One region of the Moorella naiadis (nom. illeg.) genome, then DNA from elsewhere that is predicted to be linked to it. Evidence: predicted binding sites of a transcription regulator. Region 1 holds the regulator's gene; the other holds the start of a gene.
What was found. The regulator HrcA, encoded in region 1, represses chaperone genes, less so after heat shock. The targets are predictions, from matches to a motif close to TGTTAGCACTCANCNNNGNTGAGTGCTAACA.
Positions count from the first base shown of each region.

Region 2: a site for HrcA is predicted at 5,317-5,347, ahead of groES (co-chaperone GroES). Genes of this name have one in related genera too.

Region 1 is NZ_JAXGFQ010000006.1:9,435-17,294, forward strand. It holds gene lepA (translation elongation factor 4) at 1-519, shown strand, start outside; gene hemW (radical SAM family heme chaperone HemW) at 864-2,015, shown strand; gene hrcA (heat-inducible transcriptional repressor HrcA) at 2,117-3,151, shown strand; gene grpE (nucleotide exchange factor GrpE) at 3,224-3,958, shown strand; gene dnaK (molecular chaperone DnaK) at 3,951-5,810, shown strand; gene dnaJ (molecular chaperone DnaJ) at 5,824-6,972, shown strand; gene SDD30_RS05280 (16S rRNA (uracil(1498)-N(3))-methyltransferase) at 6,991-7,731, shown strand.
Region 2 is NZ_JAXGFQ010000012.1:49,639-57,498, reverse strand. It holds gene SDD30_RS09500 (NAD+ synthase) at 1-221, opposite strand, end outside; gene SDD30_RS09495 (M50 family metallopeptidase) at 429-1,325, opposite strand; gene SDD30_RS09490 (murein hydrolase activator EnvC family protein) at 1,329-2,063, opposite strand; gene thiE (thiamine phosphate synthase) at 2,300-2,917, opposite strand; gene groL (chaperonin GroEL) at 3,320-4,939, opposite strand; gene groES (co-chaperone GroES) at 5,000-5,284, opposite strand; gene rodA (rod shape-determining protein RodA) at 5,399-6,535, opposite strand; gene minE (cell division topological specificity factor MinE) at 6,665-6,958, opposite strand; gene minD (septum site-determining protein MinD) at 6,977-7,768, opposite strand; gene SDD30_RS09455 (septum site-determining protein MinC) at 7,790-7,860, opposite strand, start outside.

The DNA of each region.
Region 1 (7,860 bases):
CGGGGCAGCTTTCTCAACCTGGATTACCTCTCCGCAAAGAGGGTGTCCTTGAAATACGACCTGCCCCTGGCGGAGATAATCTACGACTTTTTTGACCAGCTAAAAACCCGGACCCGTGGTTACGCCTCCCTGGATTATGCTTTAAAGGGTTACCTCCCGTCCGACCTGGTCAAGATGGATATCCTGGTCAATAACGAGGTGGTTGACGCCCTGTCCCTCATCATCCACCGTGACCAGGCCTACCAGCGCGGCCGCGCCCTGGCGGAATCCCTGCGCAAGCTGATCCCGCGCCAGCTCTTCGACGTGCCCATCCAGGCCGCCGTCGGCAGCCGCATCATCGCCCGGGAGACCATCCCGGCCCTGCGGAAGAACGTCCTGGCCAAGTGCTACGGCGGCGACGTGACCCGGAAAAGGAAGCTTTTGGAGAAGCAAAAGGAAGGCAAGAAACGCATGAAGCAGGTGGGGACGGTGGATATCCCCCAGGAGGCCTTTATGGCCGTCTTAAAGTCCGGCAAGTAACGGGGGCTTACCCCAGACCTACCTTCTCGGAAGGGGAGGCAGGGGCTGGTGGCTATAGGCGGAAGGCGACTTGGTTCGAGGCGAAAGCAAACTCAGCGAAGCCTTGAGCCGAGGCGGCGGTGAACGGGATGGGGATCGTAACGCAAGTATATAGGGTGAGACAGGTTCCCGGAAGGCGCCTTGGCGCTTAGTTCGATACAAGTATAATGGCGCCACCAGCGCCTGAAGGGAACCTGTCTCACCCTGAGAAGCGTGCTGGCATCAGTAGCCACTTTTGGCAGAACCCTATTTTTGAAGGAATTGGATTAACGCGATGGGGTTAATCGCGTTTGGGGGCTCGCTCATTGGAGCTTTTAACAAAAGCTGGTGTTTCCCTTTATATCCACATCCCCTTCTGCGCCCGTAAGTGTAATTATTGTGACTTTGTTTCCTACCCCGGCCAGCCCCCGGAGGTAGTAGCCGCTTATTGTCGCCACCTGGAGCTGGAAATGGAGCTGGCAGCCAGGACCTGGCAACCCGGGCCGGTGGCGACGGTTTTCCTGGGTGGCGGTACCCCAACCCTCCTGCCGGCCGCCCGGCTGGCGGAAGTCCTGGAGGCTACAGAAAACTATTTCGGCTGGCAACCCGGGGTAGAGGTATCAGTGGAAGCCAACCCGGGCACCATCACCCGGGAACAACTGCGGGTTCTGCGGGCCGCCGGGGTCAACCGCCTCTCCCTGGGGGTCCAATCCTTTGCTGATTACCTCCTGACGGCCATGGGCCGGATCCACCGCCGGCCGGATATTTACCAGGCTTACGATTTGGCCCGAGGAGCCGGTTTTAACAATATCAACCTGGATCTGATCTTCGGCCTGCCGGGCCAGAACCTGGCTGTCTGGCAGGCTACTTTAAAGGAAGCCATTGCTCTCCGGCCCGAGCATATCGCCACCTACGGGTTCCAGATCGAGGAGGGTACGCCCTGGGGGCGCCTGGCGGCCGCCGGCCAGCTCGATCATCCCGGCGAGGACCTGGAGCTGGCCATGTACCAGGAGGCCAGGGAAACCTTAGCGGCCGCCGGTTACCAACAGTATGAGATATCTAACTTTGCCCGGCCGGGGTACGAGTGCCGCCACAACCTCACCTACTGGCAAAACCAGCCCTACTTAGGGCTAGGGGTGGCGGCGGCTTCTTCCTGGCAGGGACAGCGCTGGCAGAATTATCGCGACCTGGAGCAGTACGGCGCAGCCGTAGCCGCCGGCCGGCTGCCCCGGGCGGAGATCGCGACCCTGACCCGGCACCAGCAGATGGGGGAGACCATGTTCCTGGGACTGCGCCTCTTGGAGGGCGTCGACCTGGAAGCCTTCAGGCGGCGCTTTGGGGCCGACCCCCGGCAGGTTTACGCCGGCGAGCTGGCCCCTTTGTACCAGGCCGGGCTGGTGGAGGAAAAAGGCGGCCGCCTGCGGCTGACGGCCAGGGGTTTGCCCCTGGCCAACGAGGTCTTCGTGGCCTTTGTCTAGGGGGCCTTACTTTTCCTTGACAAAACCCGAGGGGGGTGGTATGTTTTAGTTAAAGCACTTAGCACTCGTAACACAGGAGTGCTAACAAGAAGGTGAAAATCATGCGGATGGATGCGCGGAAACAAAAGGTCCTGGCGGCCGTTATCCAGGACTATATTCTGACGGGGGAACCGGTGGGTTCCCGTACCATTGCCCGGCGCTACAACCTGGGCGTCAGTCCGGCCACCATCCGGAATGAGATGGCCGACCTGGAAGAGATGGGCCTGCTGGAACAACCCCATACCTCGGCCGGCCGGGTGCCTTCGGATCACGGTTATCGTTACTATGTCGATTGTCTGCTGCCGCCGGCCAGCTTAACGCCGGAGGAAGAGGAGTATGTCCGCCGGCGCTATAACCAGAAAATGCTGGAGATCGAGCAGGTCCTGGCTGAGACAACCCGGCTCATCTCGGATATGACTTCCTATGCTGCCATTGCCCTGGGACCTGACCAGGGTCGGGCTTCCCTGGAGCAGGTCCAGGTCTTGCCCATCCAGGCGGTCAATAAAGCCCTGCTGGTTGCCATTACCAGTACCGGTGTCATAGAACACCGGGTCTTTACCGTGCCCGGGAATGTAACCCCGGCGGATTTGGAGCGGATCTCGCGGGTTCTCAATGCCCGCCTGCAGGGCTGGGCCCTGGATGACCTGCGCCGGATGGTTCTGGGCGATATCTTTCGCGAACTGGCCCAGCACCGCAACCTGGTCAACCTGGTCAAAGAATTGCTCCAGCAGATTCTATCCCTGGAGGGCGGGGAGAAGGTCTACCGGGATGGGACTCTCAATATCTTAAACCAGCCGGAGTTTAAGGACCTGGACCGGGTGCGGGGGGTGCTATCCCTCCTGGACAAAGATGAAGCCCTGCGGCGGATCTTTATGGCTATGCCGGCCAGTGGCCTCACCATCCGCATCGGCCAGGAAAATAGATTAGAGGGCATTGAAAACTGCAGTGTCGTGACCATTAGCTATGCTGTCGAAGGCAAGATTAAGGGCAAGGTAGGTCTGCTGGGGCCGACGCGGATGCAATATGCCCGGGCCATTTCGGTTCTCCGGTGTGTTGCGGATGCTTTATCCCAGACCCTGGAGCAGCTCTACCGGTAGTGTGAAGGGTCACCTGCAACCGGCCGGTGCCTTGGGGTGCTGGCTTTTTTTGCGAAAGGAGTGAAGGGCTGATTGGATTTAAAATTAACGGATCAGGATCGGCAGGAAATGCAGGCCGAGAAGTCCGGCCCGGAAAAGGGTCCACAGCCAGGCGAACCCGGGGTCACCGTGGAGCAACCCGTACCGCCGACCTCTGAGCTGGAACAGGACGGAAACCAACCGGGATCCGGACCGGAAGGGGCTGCTGCCACACCAGAGGAAGGGGAAGATACGACCGGGGTGGTCAGCAGGGAAGAATTAGACAGCCTGCGGGCGGAAGTGGCCAGCAAAACGGCGGCCCTGGCCGAATTACAGCAACGTTACCTGCGGCTGCAGGCGGATTTCGATAACTTCCGCAAGCGCACCCGCCGGGAACAGGAGGAATTAACCCGGCTGGCTGCCGCCCGCCTAATTAGCGGCCTCCTGCCGGTGGTGGATAACCTGGAACGGGCCCTGGCGACAGCGGCGGATAGTGAAGGTGCCGGGCTGGCCGCGGGGGTAGAATTGATTCAGCGCCAGTTAATGACCCTCCTGGAACAGGAGGGTTTGGCCCCGGTGGCAGCCGTGGGGCAGCCCTTTAACCCAGAATTACATGAGGCTGTAGCCCGCGAGGAAACAGAGGATCCGGAGCAGGCCAACCTGGTAGTGGCCGAATTCCGCCGCGGCTATACATTGCAGGGCAAACTCTTACGGCCGGCTATGGTCAAAGTGGCCGTTGCCGGCCCATCTGGTGAGGAAAACAGACAGGGGGTAGATCACAATGAGTAAAGTAATCGGTATTGACCTGGGGACGACTAACTCCTGCGTGGCTGTGATGGAGGGCGGGGAGGCGGTCGTTATCCCCAACGCCGAGGGTGGCCGGACCACACCGTCGGTAGTCGCCTTTACCAAAGAGGGTGAGCGCATCGTCGGCCAGGTAGCCAAGCGCCAGGCCATTACCAATCCCGACCGGACGGTAATGTCCATTAAGCGTCATATGGGAACCAATTATAAGGTCAAGATCGACAACAAGGAGTACACACCGCCGGAGATTTCGGCCATAATCCTGCAAAAGCTCAAGGCCGACGCCGAAGCCTACCTGGGGGAAAAGGTCACCCAGGCCGTCATCACTGTGCCGGCCTACTTCACCGACAGCCAGCGCCAGGCGACCAAGGACGCCGGCCGCATTGCCGGCCTGGAGGTCCTGCGGATTATTAATGAGCCCACCGCCGCCTCCCTGGCCTACGGCCTGGATAAAGGCGAGGACCAGACCATCCTGGTTTACGACCTGGGCGGGGGCACCTTTGATGTCTCCATCCTGGAACTGGGCGACGGCGTCTTTGAAGTCAAGGCCACCAGCGGTAACAACCGCCTGGGGGGCGACGATTTCGACCAGCGGGTGATGGATTACCTGGTGGATGTCTGCCGGCGGGAGCACGGCGTGGACCTAAGCCAGGATAAAATGGCCATGCAGCGTTTAAAGGAAGCTGCCGAAAAGGCCAAGATTGAGCTTTCCGGGATGACCAGCACCAATATCAACCTGCCCTTTATCTCGGCGACGCCCAACGGCCCCATCCATCTCGATGTCAACCTGACCCGGGCCAAGTTTGAAGAACTCATTGCCGACCTGGTGGAACAGACCGTGGGACCGACCCGCCGCGCCCTGGCCGATGCCGGCCTGGAACCCAAGGATATCGACAAGGTTTTACTGGTGGGCGGTTCGACCCGGGTGCCCCTGGTGCAGGAAACAGTGCGCAAGATCCTGAGCCAGGAACCCCATAAGGGCATCAACCCCGATGAATGTGTCGCCCTGGGGGCGGCCATCCAGGCCGGTGTCCTGGCCGGTGAGGTCAAAGACGTGCTGCTCCTGGACGTGACGCCCCTTTCCCTGGGCATCGAGACCCTGGGCGGCGTTTTTACGAAGCTAATCGAGCGCAATACTACTATTCCAACTTCCAAAAGCCAGATCTTCTCCACCGCCGCCGACAACCAGACCACGGTGGAGATCCACGTCCTCCAGGGCGAGCGGGCCATGGCCGCCGATAACAAGACCCTGGGCCGCTTCCAGCTGACGGGCATCCCACCGGCGCCCCGGGGCATACCGCAGATTGAAGTCAAGTTTGATATCGACGCCAACGGCATTGTCCACGTCTCGGCCAAGGATCTGGGTACCGGTAAACAGCAGGCCATAACCATCACCTCCTCCAGCGGCCTGAGCGAAGAGGAGATCCAGCGGATGGTCAAGGACGCCGAGGCTTCGGCCGAGGCCGACCGCCGCCGCAAGGAAGAAATCGAGACCCGGAACCAGGCCGACTCCCTCATCTACCAGACCGAGCGCACCCTGAAGGATTTTAAAGATAAAGCCGACCAGACTGATGTCGAGCGCATCGAAAAGGCGAAGAAGGAACTCCAGGACGTCCTGGACAGCAAGGATAGCGCCAAAATTAAGGAGAAAATGGAGGCCCTCTCCCAGGCCCTCTATACCCTGACCACTAAAGTTTACCAGCAGACTGGCGCTCAAGCCGGAGCCCAGGATCAGGGGGCAAGCCAGGGTCAGGGTAACGCCGGCGGCGAAACGCCCAAAGACGGTAACGTCTACGACGCCGATTATAAAGTCGTCGACGACGACAAGAAAGAATAGCCGGTGATCTGCCATGGCTAAGCGCGATTACTACGAGGTCCTGGGGGTTTCCCGGGATGCCTCGGAGGCGGAGATCAAAAAGGCTTACCGCCAGCTGGCGCGCCAGTATCACCCGGACATGAACCCCGGGGATAAAGAAGCCGAAGAGAAGTTCAAAGAGGTCCAGGAAGCCTACGAAGTCCTGAGTGACGCCGATAAAAGGGCCCGCTACGACCAGTTCGGCCACGCCGGTACCGAGGCCGGCGGGCCTGGCTTCGGCGGTTTTGACTTTGGCGGCGCCGGGGCCGATTTCGGGGGCTTCGGCGATATCTTTGACATGTTCTTCGGCGGGGGCCTGGGCGGTTCGGCCCGGCGCCAGGGACCCCAGCGCGGCGACGACCTGCGCCTGGATTTGGAAATCTCCTTTGAGGAAGCTGCCTTCGGGGTCGAGAAAGAGGTCGGTATACCGCGCCAGGAAAAATGCCCGGAGTGTAACGGCAGCGGGGCGGCACCCGGCAGCAAGCCCAAAACCTGTCCCACCTGCCATGGTACCGGGCAGATCCGCATCGCCCAGCGGACACCCCTGGGGCAATTCCAGACCATTCGCACCTGCCACCAGTGCCAGGGCCAGGGAACAATCATTGAAACGCCCTGTTCCCGCTGCCACGGCCGCGGGGTCGTCCAGCGGACTCGTAAGATTAAAGTCAAAATCCCGCCGGGGGTGGATACCGGCGCCCGGTTGCGGATGGCCGGCGAGGGCGAGGGTGGCCGTCGCGGTGGCCCGCCCGGGGATCTCTATATCTATATCAACGTCCGGCCCCATAAACTCTTCCAGCGGGACGGCTACGACGTCCTTTGCGAGGTGCCGGTTTCCATGGTTCAGGCTGCCCTGGGCGACAGCATCAGGGTGCCCACCCTGGACGGCAAAGTCGAACTCAACATCCCGCCCGGGACCCAGAGCGGTACCAGTTTCCGCCTGAAGGGCAAAGGCATTCCCCGTTTGAACGGCGTCGGCCGGGGCGACCAGCACGTCCGGGTCCACGTCGAGACGCCGACTAACCTTAACGAGAAACAAAGGGAGATCCTGCGGGAATTCGCCCAGGCCTACGGCACGGAACCCCGGGGGGCCAGGGAACAGGATAAAGGCTTTTTCCGTAAAGTAAAGGACGCCTTCATGGGCTAGTTACAGGGGGTGAGCCGTTTGGCCCACCATTTTTTTCTATCCACAGTGGCGGCTCCCGGAGAGATGGTGCTCCTGGAAGGGGAGAATGCCCACCACGCTGTCCGGGTCCTGCGTCTCCGCCGTGGGGAGAATATCACCCTGGCCGACAGCGGCGGCCGGGGTTATCGGGCCCGGATAGCCTCCGTCAACGGGGACCGGGTCGCCGTAGAAGTAACCGAGCCCCTGGCCAGCACCGAGCCCTCCCTCCGGGTAACCCTCCTCCAGGGCTGGCCCAAGGGGGACAAACTGGATTTAATCATTGAAAAGTGTACAGAATTAGGGGTAGCCAGGATTAGCGTCCTGACCACTGAACGTGCCGTCCCCCGGCCGGATCCGGCTGCCGCTGCCCGGCGCCGGGAACGCTGGCAGCAGAAGGCCCTGGCTGCCGCCCGCCAGAGCGGGCGGCACCGCATCCCGGAGGTCAGCGGGCCCCTGGGGCTGCTCGAGGCCCTGGCCGGCCTGGCACCGGGAAGCCTGCTGCTGGTACCCTGGGAAGAAGAACGTTCCCTGGGACTGAGGGACGTCCTGGCCCGGCTCCCGGCAGTCACGGAAGTCACCCTGCTGGTAGGACCCGAGGGGGGCCTCAGCCCGGCGGAGATCGAACTGATCCGGAACTACGGCGGCCGGCCCGTAACCCTGGGGCCCCGGATCTTGCGGACGGAAACCGCCGGCCTTGCCTGCCTGGCGGCCGTTATGTACGCCCTGGGCGACCTGGGGTAGTTCTCGGAGGAGGCTTGAAACACAGCAGGCCGCCGGGCGGAACTGTAAATAACTCGGGCGGAATTGAAAATAACCGTTGCTATAAGACAGGTACCGGCGGGTACAGGCGAAAGGCGATTTTGGTTTGAG
Region 2 (7,860 bases), on a different contig from region 1:
ACTCGCTCCAGGAAGTCATGCCGGCAGAGGAGGTCCCGGGGCGGGTAACCGGTGATGGCCAGCTCGGGAAAGACTACCAGCCCGGCCCCTTGCTGCCGGGCGGCCGCCACCGCCTGCCGGATTTTATCCAGGTTACCCCCAATATTGCCGATGGTAGGATCGAGCTGGGCCAGGGCTATGCGCACAGGCTTCCCTTCTTTCAAAAGTGCCAAGGCTGCCATAAAAAACCCCCGTTCCTGCGCGGGGCGGGACCGGGGTAGATCGCCTTTAATATTCTCCCAGTATTATTTTAGCAAAATCGGTTGCCGGGCGCAAGGTGGGGTCCCGACTGTCATATCCCCGGGAATAGTGACGCTATTACAGGCGGGAATGACGGACTGCTCTTTACCGGGGAGTAAGTATGCTTATAACGTTCGGACTACCGGATGTCAAGGCTTTTTGGGGCCTTTCAGCAGGCTGGTAAGGGTGGTACCCCTCCCGCCGGAGAGGAGTTCCTCCAGGACTTCTGTTTCGGTGACAATCCCCTCCAGCCTGCCCTTGCGGCCTACTATGGCCACCAGGTTAAAGGAACCCGGGGCAAAGGAACGCATCAACTGGCTTAAAGGCAGCTCCGGGTCGGCCACCAGCCAGAAGACCTTACCTGTCTTTAAAGGGCCGGTTTTCCTCCTTACCCCCCGTCGCCGCCAAAAGTCCTGCCAGAACATATAAGGTGCCATCTCCCCTTCCTGCCGCGCGCTGTAAAAAATAAAGAGGCCGAGGACCAGGCCCTGCAGGTCCATCAGGTGCAGGTAAAAGCCGATGCTGCTACCGGCACCCAGGAGAAGGCCCAGGGCCTGGCCAATGTAAGCGCCTTCTACCGTAGCCCGGGCCTGGCCGGCCCGCCGGGCCCGCCAGGCCCGGTAGATACGGCCGCCGTCCAGGGGCAGCCCCGGCCAGAGGTTAAAGAAAGCCAGGATCAGGTTGACCTGGCGAAAAAAAAGAAGCCAGACCGGCGGGGTCCCGGCCAGGTTAACAACCAGGGTCGCTACAGCAGCCAGAAAGAGGCTGGCTGCCGGCCCGGCCAGGGCGATCAGGGCTTCCTCCCGGGGGTGCCACCCGGCGGGCCTCTGCAGGCGGGCCACTCCACCAAAGGGGAAGAGCTCCATACTCTTAACCTGCCAGCCCAGGCGGGCGGCCGTGAGGGCGTGACAACCTTCATGGCAGGCCACGGCCGTAAAGAGCATCAGGGCCTGGGGCAGGACCCCGGCGAGAAAATAAAGGCCCAGGAGGAGCAGGAAAAAATCGTTAAGGATAAAGGTTGTCGTACCCCAGCGGCCGGCACGCATGGTTTAAATTTTTGCCGGGTTTTCCAGGTAGGGGCCCGGATCTACTGCCCGCCCGTCCTGGCGCACTTCAAAATGGAGCTGGGCCGTTTTACCCCCCGCCAGGGTAGCGATTACCGCTCCCCGGGCTACCTCTTGCCCCCTGGTAACCTTAACCCGGCCCAGGGTACCATAAACCGTCGTCAGACCCCGGCCGTGGTCAATCTCTACCACCTGCCCCAGGAGGGGATCCTGGCCCACCCGGACGACACGGCCATCTAGGGCGGCCCTGACGGTCGTCCCCCCGGGGGCCTGGATATCGATACCGTTATGAAAGTACTGCTGGCTGCCATTACTGACCTGACCATAGGGGCGGCTGATCTGCCCGGAAAGGGGCAAGGCCAGAACCGGCCGGGCGGGATTGGCCGTAACCGGGACGGCGTTACCCCGGGGCTGCAGGGCATGAAAAACCCAGCGATCATAGGCGTCCATCCACATGCTGGAGCGTACGACCCCGGCGACCACGGTGGTATAATCGGCCGCCGGGTCGGCCAGGTAGTGACGCAGGCCTACCTGTAACTGCCGGGCGCCGGGAGCATCCAGGCGAAAGAGTATGGTGATACCCAGCCACAGCAGGCCGGCTATGACCGCCTGCCGGAGCCAGCGGCGGGGCAACCGCGACGGTGGCAGGCTCCGGCCCGGCCCGGACCAGCCGCCCAGGGGTTCTCCCTTGATATCTTCCCAATCCCAGTTATCACGCACCAGACGTCCCCCCCGGACAAGCATTTTCTTTGTATATGTATATGCTTCCGTGAGGGGCGTATGACTCCCCCGAAAATAGGCTTCTCCTAAAAATGGATACGATTTACATTATCGCCGCGAGGCTGGCGGGTACAGGTCTCCAGGCTCCGGGTGCTTAAGCGAGCAAACTTAGCGCTTAGCCTTGCTCGGCGGCGGGGGTGGCAGCCTTCATGAGGCGGCCTCCAGCAAATAAGCTTCTAATACTCTAAAGGTTTCCTGTCCAGGGCTTGGCGCAGGGCGGCAACGGCAGCCGCCGGCTCCCGGGCGGCCATCACCGCCGCCATGACGGCCACCCCTCCAGCGCCGGCCGCTAGGCAGCTGGCTACCCGGGCGATGGTAATCCCGCCCAGGGCGATTACCGGTATGTCCACGCCGGCGGCAACTTCCGCCAGTGCCCCCAGCCCCCGGGGCGGGAGGCCCGCCTTGGAGGCCGTGGGAAAGATATGGCCGAAAAGGAGGTAATCGACCCCGGCTGCTGCCGCCCGCCTGGCGCCCTCGACGCTATGGACAGAAACCCCCAGGATTTTCTCCGGGCCCAGGAGCCGGCGGGCAGCGGCCGGGGGTAAGGATTTTTCGCCCAAATGGACCCCGTCGACCCCGGCAGCCAGGGCGACGTCCAGGCGATCGTTCACCAGCAAGCGCGTCCCCCCGGGTAAGACCTCTTTGATCTGCCGGGCGAGGCTATAGAGCTCGCCCGCCGGCAGATCCTTTTCCCGCAATTGCAGGTAATCGACACCTGCGAGGCCGGCAGCCAGATCGACCAGGGAACCGGATACTAACAGGTGACGGTTACTGATAACATAGAGCCGGGCCATAGTCACCCTCCCCCGCAAATATGGTTCTACCAAAAATGGCGATTGTCTGTACTCCAGCTTCTTGGGGGCTGGGGGGTACAGTCTCCAGGCTCCGATGGTTCTCGGCTAGCAAACTAAGCGCTCAGCCTTGCTCGGCGGCAGGGGTGGCTTGACTTTATCTCTTTGAATAATCACAGCGGGGAGCGAAACTCTTAGTTCCTAAACCTGCGTTACGATCCCCATCCCGTTCACCGCCGCCTCCCTGCGGCTTCGCTGAGTTTGCTTACGCCTCGAACCAAGTCGCCTTCCGCCTGTACCCGCCAGCCCCGCCCCGGAGCGGAGGTTAGCCTCCATGAGCGGCTCCTCAGCCTTGCTAAAAAGAAAAGCCAGGAACGAATCCTGGCTTTCCTAATAACTGCCGGCCTAGTAATCCATCCCGCCGCCGGGAGGCATGGCCGGGGCTTTTTCTTCCTTAGGAATCTCGGCGATGATGGCCTCAGTGGTCAGAAGCATGGCAGCGATGCTGGCTGCGTTCTGCAGGGCGCTGCGGGTGACCTTGGCCGGGTCAACGATACCAGCTTTTATCATGTCCACATACTCCTCGCTGATAGCGTCGAAGCCGATACCCGGCTTCTCGCTGCGGACCCGCTCCACAATGACCGAGCCTTCTAGACCAGCGTTGGCCGCAATTTGGCGCAAGGGTTCCTCCAGGGCGCGGCGGACAATGCGGACACCCACGGCTTCATCGCCTTCAGCCTGGATCTGATCCAGAGCCGGAATGGCATGGACCAGGGTAGCGCCACCGCCAGGGACAATACCCTCTTCCACGGCCGCCCGGGTGGCTGCCAGGGCGTCTTCGACACGGTGTTTCTTTTCCTTCAGTTCGGTTTCGGTAGCCGCACCGACACGGATGACGGCTACGCCGCCGGCCAGTTTGGCCAGGCGTTCCTGTAGTTTCTCGCGGTCATAATCAGAGTCGGTTTCTTCGATCTGCTTTTTAATCTGGGCTACCCGGCCGTCGACGGCTTCCTTCTTGCCGTAACCCTCGACGATCGTGGTCTTCTCCTTGGCAATCTTGACCTTCTTAGCCCGGCCGAGCATGTTCAGGTCGATGTTCTCCAGTTTGACTCCCAGATCCTCGGAGATAAAGGTGCCGCCGGTGAGGATGGCGATATCCTCCATCATAGCCTTGCGGCGATCGCCGAAGCCAGGGGCTTTGACGGCGGCGCAGTTCAGGGTGCCCCGCAGTTTATTGACCACCAGGGTGGCCAGGGCTTCGCCCTCAATGTCCTCAGCGATAATGACCAGCGGTTTGCCGGTACGGACTACCTTCTCCAGCAGGGGCAGCAGGTCGTTAATGGCCGAGATCTTCTTCTCATGGATAAGTAAATAGGGCTCTTCGAACTCGGCTTCCATGGCCTCAGTATTGGTGACAAAATACGGCGATACGTAGCCGCGGTCGAACTCCATACCTTCCACGACCTCGACGGTGGTGGCGGTACCCTTGGATTCCTCGACGGTAATGACGCCGTCTTTGCCCACCTTCTCCATAGCGTCGGCAATGAGTTCGCCGATTTCCTTTTCGTTGGCCGCTATGGAGGCGACATGGGCGATACTTTCCTTGGATTCTACCGGAATACTTATTTTCTTGATCTCCTCGACCACTGTCTCTACGGCGCGGTCAATACCCTTCTTGACAAAGATGGGGTTGGCGCCGGCAGCCACGTTCTTTAAGCCCTCCAGCATAATGGATTGGGCCAGGACTGTAGCGGTGGTTGTCCCATCACCGGCGACATCATTGGTCTTGGAGGCAACTTCCCGGCAGAGCTGGGCACCCATATTTTCATAGGGGTCCTTCAGCTCAATCTCTTTGGCCACCGTAACCCCGTCTTTAGTAATTACCGGGGAACCGAATTTACGCTCCAGAACTACGTTACGCCCCTTGGGGCCCAGGGTGACCTTAACTGCCTGGGCGACGGTGCTGACACCTTTTTCCAGAGAACGCCTGGCTTCGACATCAAAGGCCAGCTGTTTAGCAGCCATAGCTACTACCTCCTTTTAGCTTTAGCTCGTTAAAGATTTAGCAACCACCTTATTCTTTACTTATTCTTTAATTGCCAGGATATCGCTGTCACGGATGATCAGGTATTCCTGGCCTTCGTACTTAACCTCGGTACCGCTGTACTTGGCAAATACCACGACATCGCCTTTTTTAACTTCCGGCGTTACGCGGCTGCCATTATCCAGGATTTTGCCCGGACCGACGGCGACTACTTCCCCCTCCTGGGGTTTCTCCTTGGCGGTATCCGGTAAGACGATACCTCCCTGGGTTTTTTCCTCGCCGGATAGAACCTTGATAACTACCCGGTCGGCAAGTGGTTTGAGCATGGTAAAACTCCTCCTTTCGTAAGCTGCTGGTTTGTTAGCACTCACCGGACTCAAGTGCTAACAGCCAATTATTAATATACACAAGGGGTTACCCCTTGTCAATAGGAGTAACCCCTAAAAAAGTATTTTTTGCCGCCGAAGGTTGACATTGAGAACCAGCCCCAGGGCGAGCATGTTGGCCAACATGGCGCTGCCGCCGTAGCTGAAAAGGGGCAGGGGGATGCCTGTCACCGGCATGATGCCCGTAGTCATGCCGACGTTGACCAGGATATGAAAGGCCAGCATCGAGGCCACCCCGCCCACCAGCAGGGAGCCGAACATATCCTTGGCCTGGCCAGCGATACGAACCATGCGGTACAGGACCAGAAAGTACAGGGCGATAATCCCTACCGTTCGCACAAAACCCAGTTCCTCGCCCACCACCGAGAAGATAAAGTCCGTGTGGTGCTCGGGCAGGAAGTTCAGCTGCACCTGGGAGCCCTGGTACAGGCCCACCCCCCACCAGCCGCCGGAACCAATGGCGATCTGGGACTGGATGACGTGGTAGCCCTCCCCCATGCCCCCTTTGCCGTCATTATAGGGGTTCAAGAAGACTACCAGGCGCCGCATCTGGTAATCCTGCAAAGGCAGGTGCAGGCCAAAGTGGAAGTGGGCGAAAAGGCCCAGACCTATCAGCAGCAGGCCGCCGCCAAAGATCAAGAGCAGGAGCTTCAGGTTGGCGCCACCCACATAGAGCATGCCAAAAAGGATGGCCAGGAGTACCAGGGCTGTGCCCAGGTCGGGTTGTTTGAGAATCAAGACCAGGGGTACGGCGACATAAAGAAAGGGGACGAACAGATCCTGCCAGCGGTTGAGCCTACCCCGACGTTTATCCAAGAGACAGGCCAGGGTAATCACGGTAATGGTCTTGGCAAACTCCGAGGGTTGGAGCAGGAAAAATTTCAGGTCAATCCAGCGCTGGGCCCCCTTGGCTTCATGGCCGACCAGGGCTACCGCCGCCAGCATGAGTATATTCAAGGCATAGAGGGGCAACTGGTAGCGCTTAAGCTGGTCATAATCCACCATCAGAACACAGGCCATGGCGGCCAGGCCCAGGAGAATCCAGATAAACTGCTTTTTGACAAAGTAATTGGGATCGGGCATGACGTTGGCCGAAGCGCTCTTTAAAACCAGCAGGCCAACGGCCAGCAGGACAATGACACCGCCGACAAAATAGTAATCAAGGTTACGCCACATTCTACGGTCAAACATCAAATTCCCCCGCCTTCACCCCACCATTATATTATAGCGCCGGCATCAGGACCATAACAAAATACCACAACCCTACCGGTAAAAGGAAAATCGTAAAAAGAAATCCCCCTCCCAGAGAGGGGGATCAGCTCAAGCCTTCAGGGCCGGTTCCTGGATGGTCTTAAAGGTACGCTTGACCCGCAGGATGGGGATATTGGCCACCAGGGCCACCGCGTCATTCTCTTGGGTCAGGCTCACCTCCAGGCCATTGGTGTCAATATCCATATAATCAGAGATAACTCTAATCAGGTCGTTCTTAAGGGATTCCAGGAGGTGGGGGGAAACGCCGGCCCGGTCATGGACCAGCACCAGGCGCAACCGTTCCTTGGCCACCTTCTTACTGCTAGTTTCCCGGCCAAAAAAGCGCAGCAGAAACTCCAGCACTATGACGCGCCCCCTTCTTTAGCCCAAACCCATGAGTTTTCTCAACCGGGTCATGAAACTGCCATTCTCCCAGTTAATGAAGGGTACCTCTTCGCCTATAAGGCGCCGGGAAATATTGCGGTAAGCCTGACCGGCCCGGGAATGCCTGTCCAGGACGGCCGGTTCGCCCCGATTGGTGGAAATGACAATGTACTGGTCTTCCGGTACCACCCCAATGAGATCAATGGCCAGAATCTCCAGCATGTCCTCAATATCCATCATGTCCCCCCGGCGGACCATATCCGGCCGCAGGCGGTTGATAATCAGGCGGGGGGCTGCCATCTCCGCCGCCTCCAGCAGGCCGACGATGCGGTCGGCGTCCCGGACGGCGGCCACCTCCGGGGTCGTCACTACCAGGGCCTTTTCGGCGCCGGCAATGGCGTTCTTGAAACCCATCTCAATGCCCGCCGGGCAGTCGATAAGAACGAATTCAAACTCCTCCCGCAGCTGGGAGGTCAGATCAATCATCTGCTGGCGGCTGACGGCCGTCTTGTCCCGGGTCTGGTTGGCCGGCAAAAGGTAGAGGTTTTCCAGCCTTTTATCTTTAATCAGCGCTTGCTTTAAACGGCAGCGCCCTTCAACGACATCAATCAGGTCATAGACAATCCGGTTTTCCAGACCCATGACCACGTCCAGGTTCCTTAAACCGATATCGGTATCTACCAGGACAACTTTTTTACCCAGATTGGCCAGACCGGTACCGAGGTTGGCAGTAGTGGTTGTTTTGCCAACCCCTCCCTTACCGGAAGTGATGACGATCACTTCGCCCATGTTGTTCCTCCTCTTTCTGCGTCAGGCTTGGTTTACCCAGCGTTTCTCGTTACCGGGCTGGTACTTTTCAATAACCACAGTGGCCTCCTGCA